Regions from separate parts of the Pseudomonas sp. GW821-FHT09C10 genome, predicted to be linked through region 3. Evidence: riboswitches for the same ligand, from Rfam matches in the RefSeq annotation. Region 3 holds a riboswitch; each other region holds the start of a gene.
The links. A riboswitch is a leader RNA that binds a small molecule or an ion and turns the genes downstream of it on or off. The one in region 3 is predicted to bind cobalamin.
Positions count from the first base shown of each region.

Region 1: linked by a shared signal. The riboswitch ahead of AC07OT_RS26170 (ABC transporter substrate-binding protein) and the one ahead of cobO (cob(I)yrinic acid a,c-diamide adenosyltransferase) in region 3 are both predicted to bind cobalamin.
Region 2: linked by a shared signal. The riboswitch ahead of cobW (cobalamin biosynthesis protein CobW) and the one ahead of cobO (cob(I)yrinic acid a,c-diamide adenosyltransferase) in region 3 are both predicted to bind cobalamin.

Region 1 is NZ_JBWKPE010000016.1:164,236-167,505, forward strand. Features, by position in the region: gene AC07OT_RS26165 (FecCD family ABC transporter permease) at 1-509, opposite strand, end outside; gene AC07OT_RS26170 (ABC transporter substrate-binding protein) at 506-1,516, opposite strand; cobalamin riboswitch at 1,631-1,824, opposite strand; gene AC07OT_RS26175 (DNA/RNA non-specific endonuclease) at 1,861-2,790, opposite strand; gene AC07OT_RS26180 (M4 family metallopeptidase) at 2,920-3,270, shown strand, end outside.
Region 2 is NZ_JBWKPE010000010.1:199,845-203,114, forward strand. Features, by position in the region: gene cobN (cobaltochelatase subunit CobN) at 1-836, opposite strand, end outside; gene cobW (cobalamin biosynthesis protein CobW) at 840-1,901, opposite strand; cobalamin riboswitch at 1,992-2,191, opposite strand; gene AC07OT_RS19875 (hypothetical protein) at 2,523-3,257, shown strand.
Region 3 is NZ_JBWKPE010000012.1:103,955-107,224, forward strand. Features, by position in the region: gene AC07OT_RS22020 (cobyrinic acid a,c-diamide synthase CobB) at 1-1,323, opposite strand, end outside; gene cobO (cob(I)yrinic acid a,c-diamide adenosyltransferase) at 1,320-1,931, opposite strand; cobalamin riboswitch at 2,005-2,261, opposite strand; gene AC07OT_RS22030 (PQQ-dependent sugar dehydrogenase) at 2,361-3,270, shown strand, end outside.

The DNA.
Region 1 (3,270 bases), on a different contig from region 3:
TTGGTGATCAGGAACGCGGTAAGTGCATTGAACAGCTGCGAGCCGGCGATGCCGGCGAGTATGATCTGCCCGGTGCCGCTGGACGAACCGCTGGCCCGCGCCAGCAGGATCACCAGGGCAAACGCCGCCATCGCGCCGACAAAGGCGCCGGCCGACAATGAAATCAGCCCGCCGCCCACGCCCATCAACGCCACCAGCACCGCGCCGGTCGAAGCCCCGGCGCTGATGCCCAGCAGGTACGGATCGGCCAACGGGTTGCGCAGCAACGACTGCAAAATCACCCCGCAGGTGGCCAGCCCCGCACCGCAGGCGGCGGCCACCAGGGCACGGGTGAGGCGATAGTTCCACACCACGCCTTCATCGATCGGGTCCAGCACGTAACCGGCCGCCCACAGTTTGTTGGCGAGCACCTGTAGCACCACCTGGGGCGAGATGGCGGTTTCGCCGATGGCCACGCCGGCGAGCACGGCGATCAGCAATAGCGCCAGGGCGAGTAAGGTCCGGATCATTGCGGCAGGTCGTAGCCGTCGATGGCCGTGGCCAGGTGTTCAAGGCCGTCGAACATGCGGATGCTGGCCTGCAGCGCCAGGGCGTCGAGGATGATGATGCGGTTGTTTTTCACCGCGTCCATGTTGCGCGTGACCGGGTCGCTGCGCAGGAAGGCGAGTTTCTTTTCATGGTCGTCGGCGGGGTAGCGGCGGCGGTCCATGCGGGCGATTACCAGGAAGGTCGGGTTGGCCTTGGCGAGGGTTTCCCAGCCGACGGCGGGCCATTCTTCATCGGATTGCACCACGTTGTGCAAACCGAGGGTTTCGAGCATGAACTCCGGAATGCCCTTGTGTCCGGCCACGTAGGGGTCGCTGGCCAGTTCGGCGCTGGAGAACCACACCAGCGCGCTGGCCTGCTTGAGGCCTTTGCTCTGCACGGTGGCCACGGATTTGGCCAGGCGCGCCTGGAGCTCATCGTTCAACTGTTGGCCGCGATCCTGTACATCGAAAATCTGCGCCAGCTGGCGGATGCTTTTGTAGATGGTCTCGATACGGAACGGCTCCAGCCGCGTGCCGTCGGCGCCCACCAGGTTGTCCTTGCCTTCGCAGTCGGAGGGCAGCAGGTAGGTGGGGATCTTCAGTTCGTGAAACTGCTCGCGGGTGCCGACCACGCCTTGCGGGCCCACCACCCATTCCAGCTCGGCGGCCACCAGTTGCGGGCGCTTGGCGATCACTGCTTCGAAGCTGGGCTCGTTGTTGGCCAGGCGCTCGATGCTGTCGTTCTGCGCCTTGAACTGCGGCAACACGCTGTTGAACCACAGCGAAGTGCCCACCACGCGGTCAGCCACGCCGAGGGCATAGAGCATTTCGGTGGCGGCCTGGCCGATGGTCACGCTGCGCGCGGGCGCCTGCGGGAAAGTAAGGGTGCTGCCGCAGTTTTCCAGGGTCAGCGGGTAATGCGTGGGGGCGGCGTGGGCCAGGGCGCAGAAACCCAGGCCGCTGATCAGGGCGGTAACGCGTGGCAGCATGAGGCGATCTCCGTGTGAACCGTACGTGGAAACAGGGGAGGTACGGTTCGGAAATACGCCCTCGAACGCTGCCGAACGGGCAGGCAAGGAGGTCCTTCCCGGACACCCCGCCGGTTAGTGATTACTGGGCCGGCAGGTCTCCTGACTGATGCGTCGTCGCCACGCTCCGGCCTTCCCGGACGCGGTCCAGTGGCAGTGGGGAGCAGGCTCGGCACCTACAGTTGCGGGGGCAGTTCCGATTGACGCGGTGTACCGCGCTTCGGATTCCCTATTAGTCCCGTTCGGGAACCGGCGCGGTATGGTAGTTGATTAGGGCCAGGCGATACAGCCCGAAGGGCGCCCGGTCAGAGACGAATATCCTCGGGGCCGCGGATCAGCGCTTCAATTCGCGTGCCCGTGGCGCGCTCTTCGTTGCTGAAACCGTCGTAGTCCGCCAGGTTGGCGAAGCGGATGCCGGTCAATTGTTCGATCTGGATCACGCTGCGCTGGTAGGTCCTGACCTGGCCGAACATCAGGTCGAGCTGACCCAACTCGCGGCTTTGGTCGATCATGTAGGCGCTGGCGGAGGGCTTGCCGTCATCGCTGAGGTAGGCCACCACCTTCCAGAACGCCTTGGGGATTCTGATGCCACGGTAAAGGCGGTCGTCGTCGGCGAACACCGGGCCGCTGAACACCGTTGCCCGGGCTTTCCAACGTTGCGTGTTATTGAGGATGTAGTCTTCCAGTTCCAGCCAGGTCTTCTGGTTGAACCCGCTCATCTGCGGCGAGCAGTTGGTGAAGTGGAAGGTGTCGAGGTTGGCGGTGTTTGCCGCATCGCCCCAGTTGGGATCCTGGCGCCGTACCAGGTGGCCGCGATCCAGGCCATTGCTGGCATAGAGCTCTTCGCCGACCTGGGCGCTGATCGGCAGGCGCCCATCGTAGGCCCAGGTGTCGTTGCTGCGGATAATCTCCACATGCTGCCCGCCGTCGATATTGACGCCCACGTAGAGCGCCAGTCGTCGGGAACGGGACATCGTCACCGAGAAATGCGTGTAGTCCAGGCGCAGCGGTTGGACGTCGTCCGCCAATGCCTCATCGGCGGTGGGCCAGGGCACTGTGAAGCTGCTGAGAAAGTCCTCGGCGTAGCCCTGTCGGTCCTGTAGATCCTTGGCCGCGGTGACACGGGGCTTCGCCGCCCGGGCTTCCATCAGGGTGGGATTGGTCGCGATCAAAGGGCGCAGATCGGCGAGTCGTGGGCGGTGCGCAAGATCGATTTTGGCTTTGCGGGCTGGCATGGGTAAGTCCTCCTTGGATAAACACGACTGCAACATAGATTGATGACAATTGATGACACGGGTTAACCCTGGGGGGCTATCCTCAAACGGTTACCGGAGCTACACCATATGCCAACAGGGAGCCAGCTAATGTGTGATCGCCACCACCGCAACCCGATTTTCTGCCTGATCCCGCCGTATATGCTCGACCAGATCGCGCGTCACGGTGATAAGGCCCAGCGCGACATCGCGCTGCGCACCCGCGCCAAGGACAGCACGTTCCGTTCGCTGCGCATGGTCGCAGTGCCCGCCAAGGGGCCGGCCCACATGGCCCTGGTCATGGGCGCCGGCAAACGGCGCTCGATCTACAGCGCCGAAGGCACCGACAGCCTGCCGGGCAAGCTGATCCGCGGTGAAGGCCAGCCCGCCAGTGGCGACGCCGCCGTGGACGAAGCCTATGACGGCTTGGGTGCCACGTTCGATTTTTTCGAAGAGGTGTTC
Region 2 (3,270 bases), on a different contig from region 3:
CGCAGATGCGGGGCTTCGGGGCTGGATTGGGCAAAACCGGTGGTGTTCAGGATCACCGCCGCGCCGACCTCATCCAGCAGGTCCTCGACCACCGCCAGGCAGCCGGGCTCTTTCAAACTGGCCACCGCCATCGGCAACGGGTTAAGGCCCGCCGCCTGCAAACGCTGGCAGAACACATCGATAAAACCGGTATTGGCCGCCTGCAAGTGGGAGCGGTAGAACAGCACCGCCGCCACGGGCCAATCCGCGTGCCAATCGGTCTGCCAGTCATTGAGGCGAGGGTTGGCTTTGTGCGGGTGATAGATCGCGGTGCGCGGCAAGGTCTGCGGCTCGGCCCACGGGTAATCGCGGTCCAAGTAGCCGCTGGCCAGGCAGCGGAAAAAATCCAGCGCGTTAGCGAGCCCGCCCTGGCGCAGGAAGTGCCACAGGCGGTCGCGCTGTTCGACACTCACCGTGCTCAGGCCGCTGAGTTCCGGGTCCGGGCGGTCATCCCCCGGCACCAGGATCAGCGTAATGCCGCGCTCGGCCAGCTCCACCAGGCGCTCGATGCCGTAGCGCCAATAACCGATGCCGCCGTGCAGGGAAATCAGGATGACCTTGGCGTGGCGCAGCACCTCATCGACATACAAATCGACCGAGGCGTGGTTCTGCACCTGCATAGGGTTGGCCAGGCGCAGGCTGGGGTAATCCTCGGGCAACTGCTGGGCAGCTTCGGCCAGCAGCGCCAGGCTGGAATCGCCGCTGCACAGGATCACCAGTTCGGCGGGCGTTTGGCCAAGGTCGGCAATATTGTCGTCCGCGACGAAACCACCGGGCTGAGTCCTGAGCAGGTGCATGGGTTAAACGCTGAGGGCGGCGCGTAGTTGCGCTTCGAGGCCCGCCGCGTCCAGCTCCTGGCCGATCAGCACCAGCCGCGTGATGCGCGCTTCGTCGGCGCCCCAGGCACGGTCGAAGTGCTTGTCGAAACGCGTACCCACACCCTGGATCAGCAGGCGCATCGGCTTGTTCGGGATGGCGGCGAAGCCCTTGACCCGCAGGATGCCGTGCTGAACCACCAATTGGTTCAGGGCGTCGAGCAGCAGCGCTTCGTCGGCTTGGGGCAGGTCGATGGAGATGGAATCGAAGGCGTCGTGATCGTGATCTTCCTCACCTTCGTGGTGATGATCGTGGTGGCTATGGCGAGCGTCGATATGTTCTTCGGACCCCGCGCCCAGGCCGATCAATACGTCCAACGGCAGGCGACCGCTGCTGGCTTCGATGATCTTCACCGCCGGCGGCAGTTCTTCGGCGACTTCCAGGCGCACACGGGCCAGGTCTTCGGCGCTGATCAGGTCGGATTTGTTGAGGATTACCAGGTCGGCGCTGGCCAACTGGTCGGCAAACAGCTCGTGCAGCGGCGATTCATGGTCCAGGTTCGGGTCGAGCTTGCGCTGGGCGTCGACCTGATCCGGGAACGCGGCAAAGGTGCCGGCGGCCACGGCCGGGCTGTCGACCACGGTGATGACCGCATCAACCGTGCAGGCGCTGCGGATTTCCGGCCACTGGAAGGCCTGTACCAAGGGTTTTGGCAGGGCCAGGCCCGAGGTTTCGATGAGGATATGGTCGAGGTCGCCGCGACGGGCAACCAGTTCGCGCATCACCGGGAAGAACTCTTCCTGCACGGTGCAGCACAGGCAGCCGTTGGCCAGCTCGTACACGCGGCCGTTGGCCTCTTCTTCGGTGCAACCGATGGAGCACTGCTTGAGGATCTCACCGTCGATGCCCAGTTCGCCGAATTCGTTGACGATCACCGCAATGCGACGGCCCTGGGCGTTGTCGAGCATATGGCGCAGCAAGGTGGTCTTGCCCGAGCCAAGGAAGCCGGTAACGATGGTGACGGGGAGTTTGGCCAGTGTTTTCATCGGATGCCCTTTGGGGCGGGCATACGGGACGATGGGCCCTGCGGCGCGCAGAAGCGGATTTCGTCACCGGATCACCCCGCCCGGTTGAATTGGAAAATCGGTGGCGAGGCAGGTCTCCTGGCTTGGGGCTTGCGGGTCTTGCGACCGGCGCCGACTGCGCCTTCCCGCCGCAGTGGCAGTGGCGTGGCAGTCAGATAAACCCTTCACAGTTGCGGGGGCAGCCGCGGCTTGAACCGCGTTCCCTTCTTAGCTTCGGCCTGGGCCGAAGAACCTCGAGGGTGCAAGGCTACGCAGTGAGTACGAGCGGGTCAATGTCGAAACGGCCTGACCGCCCGCCTGAACACTATCCAGGGGTTGAAAACGGACGCCCATCATTAGGCGTTTGGTTCAGAACCTTTGATATCAGTGCAGACGGCAATAGTGCGCAACTTATGTAAAAGCTCGCCTTGAAGCCAGACTAATTATTTAGTCCATACGAATTAAAGAAGCGCTGCAACTTAACGTAATCAGTTCCCAAATGAGTACAGGGAACAGAAACATCGAAAAACACCACCCATCCCCGGAGCAGCTTTGCCAATAGACGAAGTTTAACGCAGCATAGCCAACTCGGATAAAAACACTATGGAATTTTCAATACGCACTCAAACTACTGCGCCCCTCCCTTCGGCATCGATCGAAGTGACTGGCAACGTACACCCCAAAACTGATTCTCTGCCCCTCGCAGCGGCACAAAAAAAACCATCAGACATTACCTTTTTCGAGAACCACAGCAACCCGTTGCTGGCCAAAGAACTGTTGGACCATTTCCGTGATCTGGAAGGCCCGAACGGTAAGGCACGCAACAGCTTTCGCCTGACCGACCTAAAAAAGATGGCGGCAGGCAAACTACACGACGGACGAGATGCCAAACAAGAGCAAATAGAGCTTGCGAAGGAGGTCATCAGCCGCCCAGACCTAATGACGTCACTCTTTTCACACATCCGTGGAGAGCCCTACGGCGAGGCAACCTGGAACAATGTCGCTATTATCGCTGAAGACTTCAAAAGTCTTAGCGATGGGTCTTTGCTGGGGCAAGTCAGAGTTTATTTTCGCGAGTTCGCCGAAGGTGCTAACGATGAATATGTAAACTTTAACGAACTGCGAGAGGCCGCACGGGAAATACGGAGCACCCGAGACTTCTCCTACAATGCAACAGCCGTTGCCAGAGAGCTTCTTAATAGGCCTAGCCTGCTTCGTCAGTTGGATATAACGCGTGGCGCGTTCTTGCATTCAACCAAACCAGACGACAGGTTTAATTTGTCCAATATTACGTACGCACGCATGGAGGCCTCTTACTCGCCCCATCGCCCTGCCTGATCAACATCCACTG
Region 3 (3,270 bases):
TCCCACAGTGGATGGGGTTTCAGCTCGGTCCGGGGCAAACAACGCGGCTACCGCCGTCGGATTCGACGGGAAATAAAAGTGCACGTAAGAGGCCGTCATCCGCCCCTGCCGGAACACCGCTTCGGCACCGCGCCCACCGTTCGGGCTCAGGCCACGGGCAATCGGCTGGCACTCGGTGCTGGTCAGGGAATGGTGATACGTGTGTCCGCGCAGCACGCCTTCCGGCAGTTCGACGCTTTGCAGGGCCAGGGCCGCGAGTTTCTTTTGCATCACCGCATCGCCTTGCAGCAGGCCGACCAGCTCGGCGCGGGTGCCGTCGACATCGGTAAGCGAATCCAACAGGTAGAGCATGCCGCCACACTCGGCGAGCAAGGGTTTGCCGGCGGCATGATGGTTACGAATGGCGTCAAGCATCGGCGTGTTTTGCGACAGCGCCTGGTGGTGCAATTCCGGGTAACCGCCGGGCAAGTACAGGCTGTCGGCCTCGGGCAGTTGGCGATCATGGATCGGCGAGAAGAAGTGCAACTCGGCCCCCATCGCCCGCAGCAGGTCGAGGCTGGCGCCATAGGTGAAGGCGAAGGCTTCGTCACGGGCCACCGCAATGCGCACACCGACCAGCAATGGTTCGGCCACGATCACTTCCGGCGCGGCGAAGGTCACCGGTGGCGGTAATGCGACTTCACAGCTGCTGCCCAATGCCTGGGCGGCGGCGTCCAGGCGCACGTCGAGGTCATTCAGCTCGCTGGCCTGCACCAGGCCCAAATGGCGGCTGGGCAGTTCGATCCCGGTTTCGCGGGACAGGGCGCCATACCAACGCAAGCCTTCGGTGAGGCTGCCTTCCAGCAACTGCGCATGGCGCAGGGTGCCGACGCGGTTGGCCAGTACCCCGGCAAACGGCAGGTCCGGCTGATAACGCGCCAGGCCCAGGGCCAAGGCGCCAAAGGTCTGGGCCATGGCGGTGCCGTCGATCACACCGAGCACCGGCACGCCGAAATGCCGCGCCAGGTCGGCGCTGGACGGTGTGCCATCAAACAGGCCCATCACGCCTTCGATCAGGATCAGGTCGGCCTCACCCGCCGCTTCCCACAGCAGCCGACGACTTTCCTGCTCGCCCACCATCCACATGTCCAATTGATACACCGGCGCACCGCTGGCGCGCTCGTGGATCATCGGGTCCAGGAAATCCGGGCCGCATTTGAACACGCGTACCCTGCGCCCCAGGTTGCGGTGCAAACGGGCCAGCGCGGCGGTGACGGTGGTTTTGCCCTGGCCGGACGCCGGTGCGGCGATCAGGACGGCCGGGCAGTGACGGGGCTGATTCAAAGTTCGACGCCCTTCTGTGCCTTGATCCCGGCCTGGAACGCGTGCTTGAGCATGCCCATTTCAGTGACGGTGTCGCCCATTTCGATCAGTTCAGGCTTGGCGCCACGGCCGGTGACGACCACGTGCTGCATCGGCGGACGGGCTTGCAGGTCGCTGAGGACCTGGTCCAAGTCGAGGTAACCATGCTTGAGGGCGATGTTCAGCTCATCCAGCACCACCAGGCCGATGCGCGGGTCTTGCAGCAGTTCGCGGGACACGGCCCAGGCGGCTTCGGCGGCAGCGATATCGCGCTGGCGGTCCTGGGTCTCCCAGGTGAAGCCTTCGCCCATCACGTGGAAACGCACTTGCTCGGGGAAACGGCGGAAGAACAACTCCTCACCGGTGCTGTTGCGCCCCTTGATGAACTGCACCACACCGCACTGCATGCCGTGGCCCATGGCGCGCGCGAGCATGCCGAATGCCGAGCTGCTCTTGCCTTTGCCGTTGCCGGTCAGCACCAGCAGCAAGCCACACTCATTGGGGGAATTGGCGATGCGCTCGTCGATCACGGCTTTTTTGCGCAGCATGCGCGCCAGGTGGCGTTCGTCGCGGTCGGGGGTATCGGTCATGGCAGCTCTCCATTGGGGCTGGACAAAAACGGCAGGCAGGAAAAAACAGACAGCCAAGCATCGCCCACCGTGATGCTGTTGGATGATCTAGGCCGGTCTCCGGGCTCATGAGTGGTGCGCTGGCTCATCGACAGAGCGAACACGCCGACGGCGCGCCTTCCCATATCGCGGGCGATACAGTGGCAAAAGGCACCGTCTTGACTCATTTACCGTTGCGGGGGCAGCGCCGGAATCGCGGCAGCACTGTGTACAAGTGCGCTCGCTCACCGGCTTCCCTGTTTCACTCGGTCGACCCATGGGTCACAGAGCACCTGGAACAAGCCGCGAAGGTTAGTGGGTTGGGGGTGGAGCGTCAATTAAAGCTGGCCTTGCACTTGAACCATCGCACCAGCGCCCTCCTCTACCCTTACAGGTATCAAGGAGAACACCATGCATAAAACCAGACTCGCCCTACTCATCATGCTCGCCGGCACCCTCGCCGCCTGCGGTGAAAGCTCCACCCTGCAGGTGTCCGACGGCACCGGGCCGTCGCCGCAGCTACCGGAGCCGAACAAAACCCTGATTCCCACGGTGAACATTGCCCCGGCCATCGGCTGGCCGCATGGTGCGAAGCCGACAGCAGCGGCCGGCACCCAAGTGGCGGCGTTCGCCGAAGGCCTGGACCACCCGCGCTGGCTGTATGTGCTGCCCAACGGCGATGTGCTGGTGGCAGAAACCAATGCGCCGCCCAAACCGGATGATTCCAAGGGCATTCGCGGCTGGGTCATGGAGAAGGTCATGGGCCGCGCCGGTGCCGGGGTGCCGAGCCCCAATCGCATTACCCTGCTGCGCGACGCCGATCACGATGGGGTTGCCGAGACCCGTACAGTGTTCCTGGAAAACCTCAATTCGCCCTTCGGTATGACACTGGTCGGCAATGACCTGTACGTCGCCGATTCGGACAAACTGCTGCGCTTCCCCTATCAAGCGGGCGAAACCGCGATCAAGGCACCTGGCACCAAGGTGGTCGACCTGCCGGGCGGGCCCCTGAATCATCACTGGACCAAGAACGTGATCGCCAGCAAGGACGGCAGCAAGCTGTACGTGAGTGTCGGCTCCAACAGCAACGTCGGTGAGAACGGTCTTGAGGCGGAACAGGGCCGGGCGGCTATCTGGGAAGTGGATCGCGCCAGCGGCCAGCAGCGCATTTTCGCTTCCGGCCTGCGCAACCCTAACGGCATGGCCTGGGAACCCCAGAGCGGCAAGCTATGGACCGCGGTAAACGAGCGCGACGAGATCGGCAGCGACCTGGTGCCGGACTACATCACCTCGGTCAAGGATGGCGGGTTCTATGGCTGGC